DNA from 2 places in the Herbiconiux sp. J20-20 genome. Region 1 is predicted to be linked to the other one. Evidence: predicted binding sites of a transcription regulator. Region 1 holds the regulator's gene; the other holds the start of a gene.
The links. Region 1 encodes HspR, which represses chaperone genes until heat shock. Its sites were predicted from a motif close to AAGTTGAGTCNNNNNGACTCAACTT; they were not measured.
Positions count from the first base shown of each region.

Region 2: a site for HspR is predicted at 3,752-3,776, ahead of ACR3ZA_RS06240 (Hsp20/alpha crystallin family protein). Genes of this name have one in related genera too.

Region 1 covers NZ_CP195122.1:1,611,966-1,619,571, reverse strand. The annotation lists gene ACR3ZA_RS07815 (nucleotide exchange factor GrpE) at 1-321, shown strand, start outside; gene ACR3ZA_RS07810 (DnaJ C-terminal domain-containing protein) at 338-1,339, shown strand; gene ACR3ZA_RS07805 (heat shock protein transcriptional repressor HspR) at 1,356-1,781, shown strand; gene ACR3ZA_RS07800 (helix-turn-helix domain-containing protein) at 1,785-2,432, opposite strand; gene ACR3ZA_RS07795 (2-oxoglutarate and iron-dependent oxygenase domain-containing protein) at 2,496-3,545, shown strand; gene ACR3ZA_RS07790 (methyltransferase) at 3,592-4,674, shown strand; gene ACR3ZA_RS07785 (AAA family ATPase) at 4,708-6,864, shown strand; gene ACR3ZA_RS07780 (TIGR03560 family F420-dependent LLM class oxidoreductase) at 6,990-7,606, opposite strand, start outside.
Region 2 covers NZ_CP195122.1:1,296,865-1,304,470, forward strand. The annotation lists gene ACR3ZA_RS06225 (FAD:protein FMN transferase) at 1-239, shown strand, start outside; gene ACR3ZA_RS06230 (ferredoxin--NADP reductase) at 236-1,780, shown strand; gene ACR3ZA_RS06235 (heavy metal translocating P-type ATPase) at 1,700-3,613, opposite strand; gene ACR3ZA_RS06240 (Hsp20/alpha crystallin family protein) at 3,801-4,226, shown strand; gene ACR3ZA_RS06245 (NAD(P)H-binding protein) at 4,290-4,934, opposite strand; gene ACR3ZA_RS06250 (NADP-dependent isocitrate dehydrogenase) at 5,097-6,260, opposite strand; gene ACR3ZA_RS06255 (GNAT family N-acetyltransferase) at 6,439-6,894, shown strand; gene ACR3ZA_RS06260 (MGMT family protein) at 6,917-7,231, shown strand; gene ACR3ZA_RS06265 (ABC transporter transmembrane domain-containing protein) at 7,228-7,606, opposite strand, start outside.

The DNA.
Region 1 (7,606 bases):
GAGGCGGTCATCGCCGAGGTGATCCGCTCGCTGCTTCCCGCGATCGACGACCTCGATCGCGCGGACGCGCACGGCGACCTGGTCGAGGGCAGCCCGCTCACGATCGTGTCGCAGAAGATCCGCGCGGGCTTCGAGAAGTACGGGCTGCGGCGCGTCGGCGAGAAGGGCGAGCCCTTCGACCCGAAGCTCCACGAGGCTCTGGTTCAGCTCCCGAGCGCGGAGGTGACGGTCAACACCGTGGCCGATGTGATCGAGCCCGGCTACGCCCTCGGCGAGCGGCTCATTCGCGCGGCCAAGGTCGCCGTCAGCGTCCCCGAATAGAACGAGCGGAGATCCGATGGCCAGTCAGGACTGGTTCGAGAAGGACTTCTACGCCGTGCTGGGCACGTCGAAGGATGCCTCCGACGCCGAGCTGAAGAAAGTCTATCGCAAGCTGGCTCGGCAGTATCACCCGGACTCCAATCCGGGCGACGCGAAGGCCGAGGCGCGGTTCAAGGAGATCAGCGAGGCGTACACGGTGCTCTCCGACCCGGAGCAGCGCGCCGAGTACGACCAGGTGCGCGCCATGGGCGCCGGCGGTGCACGCTTCACCGCCGGCGGCCCGCAGGGCGGCTTCGACGACGTGTTCAGCGGCCTGTTCGGGCAGCCCGGCGGCCCGCGCGGCAGCCGTCGTGCGAACGCGCGCCAGTCGGAGTTCGAGGACCTGCTGGGCGGCATGTTCGGCGGAGCCAGCGCCGGGGGCTTCGGCACCTCGAGCGGCGGCTACCGCGGGTTCGGCGGCCCCACCAAGGGCAGCGACGCGGTCGGTGCGACGACGATTGACTTCCTCGACGCGATCCACGGCACCACCGTGAGCATCCAGATGCAGAGCGGACGCACCACGAAGGCGAAGATCCCCTCCGGGGTCGCCGATGGTCAGAAGATCCGCGTGCGCGGGGCCGGGTCGCCGAGCCCCGACGGCGGCCAGCCGGGCGACCTGGTGATCTCCGTCTCGGTGCGCCCGCATCCGGTGTTCACGCGCGACGGCCTGAACCTGCGGGTGGATGTCCCGGTCACCTTCGTCGAGGCGGTCAACGGAGCCACGATCGAGGTTCCGACCCTCGACGGCGATCCGGTGCGCCTGCGGGTGGCCCCGGGAACGCCGAGCGGTCGCGTGCTGCGCGTCAAGGGCCGCGGCGTCGCCACCGCGAAGGGCACCGGCGACCTGCTCGCCACCGTCGTGGTGGCCGTGCCGAGCCACTTGCCCGACAAGGCGCGCCAGGCGCTGGAGGACTTCGCGGCGGCCATGCCGGCCGAGAATCCGCGGGATGATCTGATGAGTCGAGCTCGGAACGCCTGAGGCACGGGGGGACGCGATGAACGTTGACGAGAACAGCCCGCTGTTCGCGATTGCCGTCGCGGCCGAACTGAGCGGGATGCACCCCCAGACGCTGAGGCAGTACGACCGCATGGGCCTCGTCAGCCCGCGGCGCACCGCGGGTCAGTCGCGTCGCTATTCGATGCGCGATGTGGTGCAGCTGCGCGAGATCGCGCGGTTGAGCTCCGAGGGGCTCAACCTGGAGGGCATCCGGCGCATCCTCGAACTGGAGAACGAGGTCGAGGCGCTCACCGAGCGCGTGCGGGAGCTCGAGGGCGCGCTCGCCGATGAGCTGCTCAATCGCCCGGGTCGTCGCGTCTTCGCGGCGGGCGCGCGCGGCGACGTGGTGAGTCTGCGGGCGGGCACGCGCGTGAAGCGCAACCAGGTCGTCGTCTGGCGGCCGATCATGCCGCCGACCGACTGAGGCTCAGTCTTCGACGCTCCGGCGACCAGGGCTGGCGGTGCCGATCTCGCGGGCGAGCGCCAACAGCACGGTCGCGCCGTCCGGGCCGGGCCGCCAGCGGTGCGGGCGCTCGGCCGGATGCGTGATCGCATCCCCCGCGGTGAGCGTCCATTCGCCGACCTGCTCGACCTCGACCTCGAGCGAGCCGCCGACGACGTAGACGGTCATCTCTCCCGTCGACTCGAACCACCCGCCGAGATCCTCGCCGGGTCGGATGCGGTACTCGACGACTTCGAGGCGATGGTCCGGACCGGCGGCGAGCAGTCGCCCGACGGCGGCGTCGGCACGGTCGTTCACGGGGAGCCGCGCTCCTTCGTCGGCGCGCACGACGAGCGTCTCGCTCTCGCCGCCGATGGCGGGCATCAGCGAGCTCGGCGAGATCTCGAGGGCGCCGGCGATGCGGTACAGCGTGAGCAGCGAGGGGACGGTGCGGCCGCGTTCGACCTGGCTCAGGAACGGCTGGCTGACCTTCGCTCGTCGCGCGAGCTCGCGCATCGAGAGCCCCGCGGCGGCCCGAGCTTCGGCGATCGCGGCGCCGATGACGCCGAGGACGCGGTCGTTCTCATCGATTTGTAACGCGTCGGAAACCTGTTCGCGCGGAGAATCGGACAAGATAGCGATAACCAATACCTATCAGCCGCAATCCCTCGGATCGCGATCGTGAGGAGAGCCTACATGTCCGAATTCACCGTCCCTGCGATCGACATCAGCGCGTACATCGGCGAGGGCACCGACGACGAGCGCCGCGAGGTCGCGCGCCAGATCGATGAGGCCGCGCGCACGGTCGGCTTCATGCAGATCACCGGCCACGGCATCCCACTCGAGACCTGGCAGCGTCTCGGCCGCGCCATCGACCGATTCTTCGCGCTCCCCCTCGAGGAGAAGAAGCAGTACTGCGCGCCGAAGGGCATCAACCGCGGCTACTCGCCGCCCAAGTCGGAGCGCCTCAGCTACAGCCTCGGGGTCGAGAAGGCCGAGCGCATGAACGACTTCTTCGAGGCGTTCAACACCGGCGCGACCCAGGCCGACTACCCGCACGTCGAACTCGACCCGATTGACTACGCGGCGAACATCTGGCCGGAGGTCGATGAGTTCCAGTCGGACGTCGAGAACTGGATGCAGCACGCCGGCTCGGTCGCGCACGTCATGATCCGCATCTTCGAGGATGCGCTTCACCTGCCGACCGGCACCCTCTCCGGCATGGCAGACCACTCGCTCGACGTGCTGCGCATGAACAACTACGCGCTGCCGGACGGCGCGAAGGTCGAGCTCGACGGCGACCTGATCGGCATGGGTGAGCACACCGACTTCGGCATCGTGACGCTGCTGTGGGCCGACGACGTCAAGGGCCTGCAGGTGCTCGACGACCAGGGCGGCTGGAACGACGTCTCGCCGCTGCCCGGCGCGCTGCTCGTGAACCTCGGCGACGTGACCGCCCGGCTCACCAACGACCAGTGGCGCTCGACGCTGCACCGCGTCAAGCCGCCGGTGATCAACGGCACGATCCGTCGTCGCCGCTCGGCCGCCTACTTCTTCGACGGCGACGTCGACGCGGTGATCACGACGCTGCCCGGCATCCTCGCCGAGGGGGAGGAGCCGCTCTACAAGCCGATCACCGTCGGCGAGCACATCGCGGCGAAGCTGCGCGGTTCGCGAGACCTCGTCAACAACACCGACGACACCGAGCGCGAGGCCACGCGCGTGCTGTCGGCGGCGGCAGGGTAGCCCGCGGCGGTGCCTCCCGCGCGAGCGCCTCTAGACTGAGCGCCTCATGTTCTCGTTCGACGACCTGCGTCGACGGCCCGACTTCGAGGCGCCCGAGCTGCGCGCCTGGGACGCCGCCGATGCCTACCTGCTCGACCACGCCGAAGCGACACTGGCGAGCTCGAGTCTGGCGATCATCGGCGACACCCACGGTGCGCTCACGCTCGGCGCGCTCGACCGCGGCGCCAGCCGAGTGCGTGTGCATCAGGATGCGCTGCTCGGCGAGCTGGCGCTGCGCGCGAACGGGAGAGGCGACTATCAGCAGCTGCCGCTGGATGCCGAACTCGTCGCGGGCGCGACGCTTGTGCTGCTGCGGCTGCCTCGGTCGTTGGAAGCGCTCGACGAGATTGCGGCGCTGATCGCGCGGGAGGCCGACCCCGAGGTGGTCGTCATCGCGGGCGGGCGGCTCAAGCACATGACACCGCGGATGAACGAGGTGCTGCGGCGGCACTTCGACCGGCTCGACGTCTCGCTCGCGCGGCAGAAGTCCCGTCTCCTGATCGCGCGCGGGCCGCGACCGGGCGGACTCGCCGAACCGCGCCGCGAGTTCCACGCCGAGCTCGGCCTGTGGGTGGTGGCGACCGGCGGCGTGTTCGCCGGCACCGCGCTCGACATCGGCACGCGCGCGCTGCTCGACGTGTTCGATCAGCTGCCCCCGTTCGAGCGGGCGATCGATCTGGGCTGCGGCACCGGCATCCTCGCCGCCTCGCTCGCGAGGCTTCGCCCCGAAGCGCGGGTGCTCGCGAGCGACCAGTCGAGCGCCGCCGTCGAGTCGGCCCGGCTCACGATGGCGGCGAACGGGCTTGCGGTGGAGGTCGAGCGCGATGCCGCGCTCGCGGCTCAGCCGCCGGAGAGTGCCGATCTGATCGTGCTGAACCCGCCGTTCCACAGCGGCGCCGCCGTGCACGAGGGGGTCTCACGTGCGATCTTCGAGGGGGCCGCGCGCGTGCTGCGCCCCGACGGCGAGCTGTGGACCGTCTTCAACTCGCACCTCGGGCACCGCGCAGTGCTCGACCGCGTTGTCGGTCCGACGCGGCAGGTGGCGCGTACCAGCAAGTTCACAGTCACGGCGACGCGACGTCGGGTATAAACTTGAGTCACACGCACTCAAGTTTGGAGCACCATGGCGAACATGCAAGGCGCGCCCTCCAGCCAGGAGGAGCAGAAGAGCGCCCTCGAGCAGTACGGCGTCAACCTCACCGAGATCGCCAAGAGCGGCAAGCTCGACCCGGTCATCGGGCGCGACTCGGAGATCCGCCGCATCAGCCAGGTGCTCACCCGCCGGACCAAGAACAACCCGGTGCTCATCGGTGAGCCCGGCGTCGGCAAGACCGCCGTCGTCGAGGGTCTTGCCCAGCGCATCGTCGCCGGTGACGTCGCCGACTCGCTGAAAGACAAGCAGCTCGTCTCGCTCGACCTTGCGGCGCTCGTCGCCGGCGCCAAGTACCGCGGCGAGTTCGAGGAGCGGCTCAAGGCCGTCCTCAAGGAGATCAACGACTCCGACGGCCAGGTCATCACCTTCATCGACGAGCTGCACACCCTGATGGGTGCTGGCGGCGGCGAGGGCAGCGTTGCGGCGGCCAACATGCTGAAGCCGATGCTCGCCCGCGGCGAGCTGCGTCTGATCGGCGCCACCACCCTCAACGAGTACCGCGAGTTCATCGAGAAGGATGCCGCGCTCGAGCGCCGCTTCCAGCAGGTCTACGTCGGCGAGCCGAGCGTCGAAGACACCGTTGCGATCCTGCGAGGCCTCAAGGAGCGCTACGAGGCGCACCACAAGGTGACGATCGCCGACAGCGCGCTCGTGGCTGCCGCATCCCTCTCCAACCGCTACATCACCGCCCGTCAGCTGCCGGACAAGGCGATCGACCTGATCGACGAGGCCGCGAGTCGCCTCAAGATGGAGATCGACTCCAGTCCGGTCGAGATCGACGAGCTCAAGCGCGCCGTCGACCGGCTGCGCATCGAAGAGCTGGCGCTGAAGAAGGAGAAGGACGCCGCCTCCAAGGAACGGCTCGAGAAGCTGCGCGCCGACCTGAGCGTCAAGGAGAAGGAGCTCGACGCGCTGCAGATGCGCTGGAACGCCGAGAAGAGCACCCTGCATTCGGTCGGCGACCTGAAGAGCATGCTCAACGACACCCGCATCGAGCTCGACAAGGCGATGCGCGAAGGCGACTACCAGAAGGCCTCCAAGCTCAACTACGAGACGATCCCGGGAATCGAGAAGCGCCTCGCCGCGGCCGAGCAGGCCGAGCAGAGCGGACCCCGCATGGTCAACGACCAGGTGACCGACGAGGACATCGCCGCCGTGGTCGCGGCGTGGACCGGCATCCCGGTCGCCAAGCTGCAGCAAGGCGAGACCGAGAAGCTGCTGCACCTCGAGGGCGAGCTCGGCAAGCGCCTGATCGGCCAGAAGGATGCGGTGCGTGCGGTCAGCGAGGCGGTGCGCCGCACCCGTGCCGGAATCTCCGACCCCGACCGCCCCACCGGCTCGTTCCTGTTCCTTGGGCCCACCGGCGTCGGCAAGACCGAGTTGGCGAAGGCGCTCGCCGAGTACCTGTTCGACGACGAGAAGGCCCTCGTGCGGATCGACATGAGCGAGTACGGCGAGAAGTTCTCCGTCTCGCGCCTCGTCGGCGCCCCTCCCGGCTACATCGGCTACGAGCAGGGCGGACAGCTCACCGAGGCCGTGCGCCGGCGCCCCTATTCGGTGATCCTGCTCGACGAGGTCGAGAAGGCCCACCCCGAGGTCTTCGACGTGCTGCTCCAGGTGCTCGACGACGGGCGCCTCACCGACGGTCAGGGCCGCACGGTCGACTTCCGCAACACGATCCTGATCCTCACCTCGAACCTGGGCAGCCACTTCCTGACCGACCAGACGCTCGAGTGGTCGACCAAGGTCGAGGCGGTCAACGACCTGGTGCGCACCTCGTTCAAGCCGGAGTTCGTGAACCGGCTCGACGACATCGTCGTGTTCGCGCCGCTTAGCAAGGACGACCTGGGGCAGATCGTGTCGCTCTACATCGACCGTCTCGAGCGCCGGCTCAGTGAGCGCCGGCTGCAGCTGGCGGTCACGCCGGATGCCCGGGCCTGGCTGGCCGAGCGCGGCTACGACCCGGTGTACGGCGCTCGGCCGCTTCGCCGCCTCATGCAGCACGAGATCGACGACAACCTCGCGCGCGCACTGCTGTCGGGCGAGGTGCGCGACGGCGACACCGTGCGCGTCGACCTCTCCGGCGACGAGCTCTCCGTCACTCACGCCCCCCGCGACACCGACTGACCCCGCCCCCCCTCTCCCCGAGCGCTACCCAAACTCACCAGCGCCACCGAAGATCCGGTAGCTGTCGTGGGTTTCGGTAGCGCTCGGCGGCCCCGGCCCCGGCGGGGGCGGGGCGGGGGTGGGGGCTAGGAGAGGGCGGGGATGACGGTGCGCTCGAAGAGCTCGACGCCGGAGCGGTCGTAGGCCGACTCCGGGAAGTAGTGGATGGCGTAGCCGAGCCCGAGCGCCTCGCGCTCGCGCAGCACCTCGATGATCTGCTCGGGCGTTCCGGCGAGACCCTCCTTCGATTCGCCGCGGTACTGCCCGACGACCTCGGCGGCCTTCTCGGCGGAGACGAAGCGGCGAAGACGCGCCTCGTAGTCGTTGAGGATGCGCTGCACCTCCGCATCCGTCTCGGCGATGACGGTGTTGAAGTTGCTGGAGCGCGTGATGGCCGAGAAGTCGGTGCCGAGGCGCTCGCAGTGCCCCCGCAGCAGCTCGCTCTTGTGAGCGAAGACCTCGGGGCCTCCGTTGAAGTTCGTGTAGCTCGCGTACTGCGCCGCGATGCGCAGGGTGACCTTCTCGCCGCCGCCGGCGACCCAGAGCGGAATGCCGCCGGATTGCACGGGCAGCGGTCGCACGATCGCGCCGTCCACCTGGTAGAACTCGCCGTCGAGGGTCGCGACGCCTTCCGTCCAGGCCTGCTTCATGATCTGCACGCCCTCGTTGAGCATCCGCAGGCGCTCGGGCGCCGTCGGGAAGC
Region 2 (7,606 bases), 320 kb from region 1:
GACGCTGGGCCGATGTGAACCACCACGTGCTCGATGCGATCACCGGCCTGCCGACCCCGCACGTCGTGGCCACCTGGGCCATTGCCAATTCTGCGCTCGTCGCCGACGGCGCCGCCACCGCGCTGTTCTTCGACGTCGACCCGGACTTCCTCCGGCGCCACCGCGTGGAACACGTCAGACTGTTCGCCGACGGACGCTTCGACGTCTCCGCCGACTTCCCCGGAGAGCTCTTCCTGTGATCACCCCCCTCGATCGACTTCTCGGCCACCTGACGACCTACCGGCTGGTGATCGTCAGCCTCGGTGTGCTCGTGGTCGCGGCGCTCGGTCTCGCCGCGTTCGGCGAACTCGCCTTCACCCCGCTCGAGCTGCTCGGCTCGCTCGCGGTGCTGCTCGTCGCCACCCACGCCGCCAACCTCGCCGCCGCCCGCATCGCGCGCGTGAGCCCGCACTACGACTCGTCGACGATCACTGCCCTGCTGGTGTTCTTCATCCTTCCGGCGAGCCTCGACCCGTGGGGCCTGGCGGCGAGCGCGGGCGCCGGAGTGATCGCCGCGTCCAGCAAGTACCTGCTGGCGGTGCGCGGGCGCCACCTGTTCAATCCCGCCGCGACGGGCGTCTTCATCGCCGGCGTGTTCGGACTCACGACCGCGACCTGGTGGGTGGGCACGCCGCCGATGCTGCCGCTCGTCGCGATCGCGGCGGCGCTCATTCTGTTCCGCACGCGCCATCTGCCCCTCGGCGCCGTTGCCGTGGCGGTCGCCACCGCGATCCTGCTGACCCGCTACGTCACCGCCGGCTCGGACCTCGGCACCGCGGTCGGATTCGCGCTCGCCTCGTCTCCCCTGATCTTCTTCGTCGGCTTCATGCTGAGCGAGCCGCTCACGCTGCCGCCGCGACGGCGCCAGCAGGTCCTCATCGGCGCGCTGGTCGCCGTGATTCTGAGCGTGCCCTTCTCGACGGGCTCACTCGAGCTCGGGGCGCTCACTCTCGGCCCGATCAGCTCGACGCCCGAGTTCGCGCTGATCGTCGGCAACGCCGTCTCGTTCCTGCTCGGCCAACGTCGCGGAATCCGCCTGGAGCTCGTGGCCAAGCGCCAGCTGACCCCGACGAGCTGGGAGTTCGAGCTGCGGCCCCTCGCGCCGGTGCGCTTCAGTGCGGGCCAGTTCATCGAGCTGGCTCTGCCGCATCGGCGGTCCGACGGTCGCGGCGACCGGCGGATGTTCAGCATCGCCTCCGCCGCGGACGATCGGCTCAAGATCGGCGTGCGCGTGACGCCGCCCGCCTCCAGCTTCAAGCAGCGCCTGCTCGCGCTCGAACCGGGCGCGCGCCTCGGCGCCACGTCGGTCGGCGGCGACTTCGTGCTGCCGCGCGACCCCGCTGCCCCGCTCCTGCTCGTCGCGGGCGGGATCGGCATCACGCCGTTCATCGGACACCTGGAGCAGTTGGCGACTCTCGGCCGGCAGCGCGGCGCCGCCCCGGACGTCGTCGTGGTCTACGCGGTCTCCGACAGCGCGGAGCTCGCCTACCTGCCCGAACTGGAGCGCAGCGGCGCCCGCGTCGTCATCGCCTCCCCCGACGAGCCCGTCGAGCTGCGGCCGGGGTGGAGCTGGATCGGCCCGGACCGCCTGAGCGCCGAGGCGATCCTGGCCGCCGTGCCCGACGCCCCCGCGCGCACCGCGTACCTGTCGGGCCCGCCGTCACTCGTGGGAGCCCTGCGACGCACTCTCCATCGCGCGGGCGTTCGACACCCGCGCACTGATGTGTTCCTGGGCTACTGACTTCTCGCGCCGTCCGGGGCGCAGCGCGCGCAGCGCCGCCAGAATGGCGACGAGGTCGACAACCTCCTGAAGTCCCGCCCCGACGATCGCGGGCAGCGAGCCGGTGAGCGCGAACAGCATGAGCCCAATGCTGATCGCGATGCCGATCCAGATGCTCTGGAGCGCGATCGAGACGGTGCGCTGGCCGATCGCGACCGCGCGAGCGACACCATTCAGGTCGTCGAGCAGCAGCACGATGTCGGCCGACTCGCTCGCGACGGTCGTGCCGCGGGCGCCCAGCGCGATGCCCACCTCGGCGACGGCGAGCACCGGCGCATCGTTGACCCCGTCCCCGGTCATCATCACGGGGCGCTCGGGAAGCTCGCGCAGGATCCGCACCTTGTCCTCGGGTCGGCACTCCGCGTGCACCTCGTCGATGCCCACCTCGGCGGCGATCGACTCGGCGGTATCGCTCACATCGCCGGTGACGACCAGGGTGCGCTGGATGCCGAGCGCCGACAGCGTGGCCAGCGTCTCCCGAGCCTCGGGTCGCGGCCGGTCGCGCAGAATAACGGCCCCCGCGAACGCGCCGTCGACGCCGACGTAGACGGCCGCCTCGCCAGGCTCGAGCGTCGCCCGCTCCATCCCTTCGACGCTCTCCGCCACGAAGGCGGGCTTGCCGACGAGGACCGTGCGGCCGTCGACGATCGCGCGAACCCCGGTCGTTGCGACCTCCTCCGCCTCGCCGACCGGCGGCTCGACGATGCCGCGCGCCGCGATCGCGGTGCGGAGCGCCTGCGCGAGCACGTGGCTGGAGGCGCGCTCGGCGGCGCCGACCAGTCCGAGGAGCTCGCGCTCGGAGAGATCGCCCGCGAGCTCGACGCGCACCAGCTCGGGCATCCCGCTCGTCAGCGTGCCGGTCTTGTCGAAGACGGCCGTGCGCACGCGGGCGAGGGTCTCCAGCGAGCTGGCGGACTTCATGACGATGCCCTCCTTGGCCGCCCGGCCCATGCCGCCCATGAACGCCACCGGGGCGGCGATCAGCAGCGGGCACGGGGTCGCGACGACGAGCACCTCGGCGAAGCGCACCGGGTCGCCCGAGATCGCCCAGCCGAGCGCGGCGAGCCCCAGGGAGACGATCGTGAACGGAACCGCGTAGCGGTCGGCGAGGCGCACCAGCGGCGCGGTGCTCGCGGTCGCCTCGCGCACCAGCGCGACGATCCGCTGGTACTGGCTGTCGGCGGCGAGCGACGTCGCCTCGATCTCGACGACGCCCGCGCCGTTGACGGCGCCGCTGGAGACCGCCTCGCCGCGCTGCCGATCGACCGGGAGGCTCTCCCCGGTGATCGACGACTCGTCGAAGGTCCCCGCGGCGCTGATCAGCACGCCGTCGACCGGGATCACCTCGGAGGGGCGCACCAGGATGCGATCCCCCACCCGCACGTCGTCGGCCGCGACGTCGACGAGAGAGTCGCCGTCGATCCGGTGAGCGATCTGCGGGCTGCGGTCGAGCAGCGCCTTGAGCTCCCGGTTCGCGCGTCCCGCGGCGAAGTCCTCGAGCGCCTCGCCCCCGGTGAGCATCAGCACCACGATCAGCGCGGCCCAGTACTCGCCCACGGCGATCGTGCTGACGATCGCGATGAGCGCGAGCAGGTCGAGTCCGAACTCGCGCCGCAGCAGGCTGCGCACCATGCTGATGCCTTCGCGCAGCGCCACCAGCCCCGCGAATCCGCCGACGAGCCACGGCACCGCCGCGCTCAGCGGTGTCGCCAGCAGGATCAGTCCGACCACGCCGACGCCGAGCGTGACGCCCACCAGCGGGTACCGGACGAAGAAGCCCACGACACGTCTCATGTGCCTTGCTTACGCCTGTTGTGGCCGGATTTCCAGTAAGCGGAGCCTGGCCTGACCAGCGGTTTCGCCCGGAGCGAGCACTCCGAGAGTTCGCCGAGAGTCGTTGGCACTCTCGGGGGGAGAGTGCTAAATTCTTCACAGTTGAGTCAGAGCGACTCAACTATTGAACTACCCCTAGGAGGACCGGATGACACTTCTCTTCGACCCTTTCCGTGAGCTGGACCGTGCGACCGAGCGGCTGCTCGACAGCCGTCAAGGGCCCCGGCTCATGCCCATGGACCTCTACCGCGACGGCGACCACTACGTGCTCACCGCCGACCTCCCGGGCGTCGACCCGGGCAGCGTCGACATGGACGTCGATGGCCAGCTGCTCACCATCCGCGCCGAGCGCACCCCGCGCTCGCAGGAGGGCGTCAAGTGGCTGACGCGCGAGCGTCCCGCCGGCAGCTTCCTGCGCCAGCTCAACCTCGGGCAGGGCATCGACACCGCCAAGATCTCGGCGAGCTACGAGAACGGCGTGCTGAGCGTGCTGATCCCGGTGGCCGAAGAGGCCAAGCCGCGCAAGATCGAGATCCAGGCGAAGCACTCGGGCAAGGCCGAGGTCAAGGCCTAAGGCGCCCACGTTCGCGGACCCGGATGCTCCCCCCGCATCCGGGTCCGTTCTCGTGCGAGCGGATCAGCCAGCCAGCGCCTCGACGATCGGGGTGCGCCCCGTGTTGAAGCGGATCGTGCGGTGGATCGTGCGCGGTTCGACCAGCGTCTGAGCGATCACCGCCGCGACATCGCCGCGGCTCACCGAACCCGCGCTCGGCGCCTCGGCGTCGATCTCGCCGGTCGGCTCATCGAGGGTCAGACCGCTCGGCGCGAGGATCGTCCACTCCAGCGCGCTCGCGCGCAGGAACTGGTCGGCGGTGGACTTGGCCTCGGCATAGGCGAAGAACGGGTTGTCGTCGGGAACGCCGTGATCGGGCCCGGCGCCGAAGTAGGAGACCATCACGAACCGGGCCACGCCCGCGGCGAGCGCCGCGTCCATCATCCGGATCGCCGCATCTCGGTCAACGGCGTAGGTGCGGTCCGGGTTGCCGCCGCCCGCCCCGGCCGACCAGACGACCGCGTCGTGCCCCCGGGCGAGGGCGGCCAGCTCGTCGACCTCCGCCGTCTCGACGTCGCAGACGACCGGCGTCGCACCGCGCGCCTCGACGTCGCTTGAGTGCTCGGGGTTGCGGATGACCGCCGAGACCGCGTCACCGCGCTCGGCCAGAATCGGGGCCAGCAGCAGCGCCACCTTGCCGTGGCCGCCGATCACCAGGATGCGTGCCATGAGAACCTCCGCGAATGGGTCGTCGACTCCGCCGCACGTCCGCGCCGCGGATGCCTCGACGCTACTCGGGTTCCCGGCGGACCGCCGGGGCGCGGCCTCGTTAACGGCGTCAGCGCCCGCGCAGAGGCACGGGCGCTGACGATGAGACCGTCGCGGGGCGACTTAGCCCAGGCGGGCCTTGAGGTTCTCGTCGAGCGTCGCGAGGAAGTCCTCGGTGGTCTGCCACTCCTGCTCGGGGCCGACCAGGAGCGCGAGGTCCTTCGTCATCTTGCCGCTCTCGACCGTCGTGATGACGACGTCTTCCAGCGTCTCGGCGAAGGTGATCAGCGCCTGGTTGCCGTCGAGCTTGCCGCGGTGCATGAGCCCCCGCGTCCACGCGAAGATCGAGGCGATCGGGTTGGTCGAGGTGGGCTTGCCCTGCTGGTGCTGGCGGTAGTGGCGCGTGACGGTGCCGTGCGCAGCCTCCGCCTCCACGATCTTGCCGTCGGGCGTGGTGAGCACGCTCGTCATCAGGCCGAGCGAGCCGAAGCCCTGCGCCACGGTGTCCGACTGCACGTCGCCGTCGTAGTTCTTGCAGGCCCAGACGTAGCCGCCCTCCCACTTCATGGCCGAGGCGACCATGTCGTCGATGAGGCGGTGCTCGTAGGTGATGCCGGCGGCCTCGAACTGCTCCTTGAACTCGGCGTCGTAGATCTCCTGGAAGATGTCCTTGAACCGGCCGTCGTAGGCCTTCAGGATCGTGTTCTTCGTCGAGAGGTAGACCGGGTACTTGCGGGCCAGGCCGTAGTTCAGCGAGGCGCGCGCGAAGTCGCGGATCGACGCATCCTGGTTGTACTGCACCTGCGCGATGCCGTCATCGGGCGCGTCGTAGACCTCGAACTTCATCGGCTCGGAGCCGTCTTCGGGGGTGAACTCGACCGTCAGCTTGCCCTTGCCCTTGAACACGAAGTCCGTGGCGCGGTACTGGTCGCCGAAGGCGTGACGGCCGATGATGATCGGCTTGTTCCAGCCGGGAACCAGTCGCGGGATGTTCGAGATGATGATCGGCTCGCGGAAGATCACGCCGCCGAGAATGTTGCGGATCGTGCCGTTGGGGCTGCGCCACATCTTCTTGAGGCCGAACTCCTCGACGCGCGCCTCGTCGGGCGTGATCGTCGCGCACTTCACGCCGACGCCGTGCTTCTGGATGGCGTGGGCGGCGTCGACCGTGACCTGGTCGTCGGTCGCGTCACGGTGCTCGATCCCGAGGTCGTAGTACTCGAGCTCAATGTCGAGGTAGGGGTGGATCAGGCGGTCCTTGATGAACTGCCAGATGATCCGCGTCATCTCGTCGCCGTCGAGTTCGACGACCTTGCCTTCGACCTTGATCTTGTCGACCACGCCGCGTCCTTTCGGGAGACTGTCTGGGGGCCGGATCCGGCCCATCACAGACTACCCGCTCTCAGAACTATCTCGACATCGAGAGATTCCACCGCGAATCGTCGCGGGGCGTTACCCTGTCGTTATGGCAGAGCTGAGACTGCACGACCTGACCGCCCAGACCATTGCGGCGGCGAACAGCCTCACGCTCAAGCCCGGTCAAGAGGCGTTCATCGAGCCGGAGACCTACACCGCCGCCGAAGACAAGCTCGACGCCTCCGGCTCCTGGCCCCGCGTCGTGCTCGACGAGAACGACCACGTGGTCGGCTACATCATGGGCGCCTTCGATGCCGACGCGAGCGAGGAATACCTGCGCGCTGCCCTGTGGCGCGTGCACGTCGCCGCCGAGGCGCAGGGCACGGGCGTCGGCCGGTTCGCGGTGAAGGCGTTCGCCGACGAGGCGCGCCAGCGCGGCTTCGACCACGTGACCGTCGTGTGGGCCAGCGGCGACGACGGCCCCGAGGAGTTCTTCAAGGCGGTCGGCTTCGAGATCATCGGCGAGACCCCGTACGGCGAGAAGCTCGGCGCGCTCAAGCTCTAGCCGTGCCTTCCCGAGCCGCCGCGTGACCCAGCCGCAGCCCGACTTCGCGTCGGCCGTGCTCGACCTGGTGGCCGACATCCCGGCCGGGCACGTCATGAGCTACGGCGACGTTGCCGCCGTGCTCGGCTCGCGTGCGGCGCGCGCGGTCGGAACCGTCATGGCCCGCTCCGGTGCCGACGTGCCCTGGTGGCGCGTCATCCGCTCCTCCGGCCATCCCGCGGTCGGGCACGAGGCGCGCGCCCTGGAGCACTTCCGCGCCGAGGGCACCCCGCTCATCTGGGCGGCCGACGGCAGCGCGTACCGTGTCGCGCCGTCCGCCCGCTGGTCGCCGCGCTAGACCAGCGAGTCGCGCCAGGCGGCGTGCAGCTTCGCGAAGCGCCCGGTGCCGCCGATCAGGTCGGCGGGTGCGCCGTCCTCCACGATGCGGCCGTGCTCCATCACCAGCACCCGGTCGGCGATCGCCACCGTCGACAGCCGGTGCGCGATGATGATCGCCGTGCGGTCAGCCAGCAGCGTCGTCAGCCCCTCCTGCACCAGCCGCTCGCTCGGGATGTCGAGCGAGGCGGTCGCCTCGTCGAGGATCAGCACCGCCGGGTTCGCCAGGAACGCGCGCGCGAACGACAGCAGCTGGCGCTGCCCCGCCGAGACGCGGCCGCCGCGCTTGTTCACGTCGGTGTCGTAGCCGTTCGGCAGCTCCTCGATGAACTCGTGC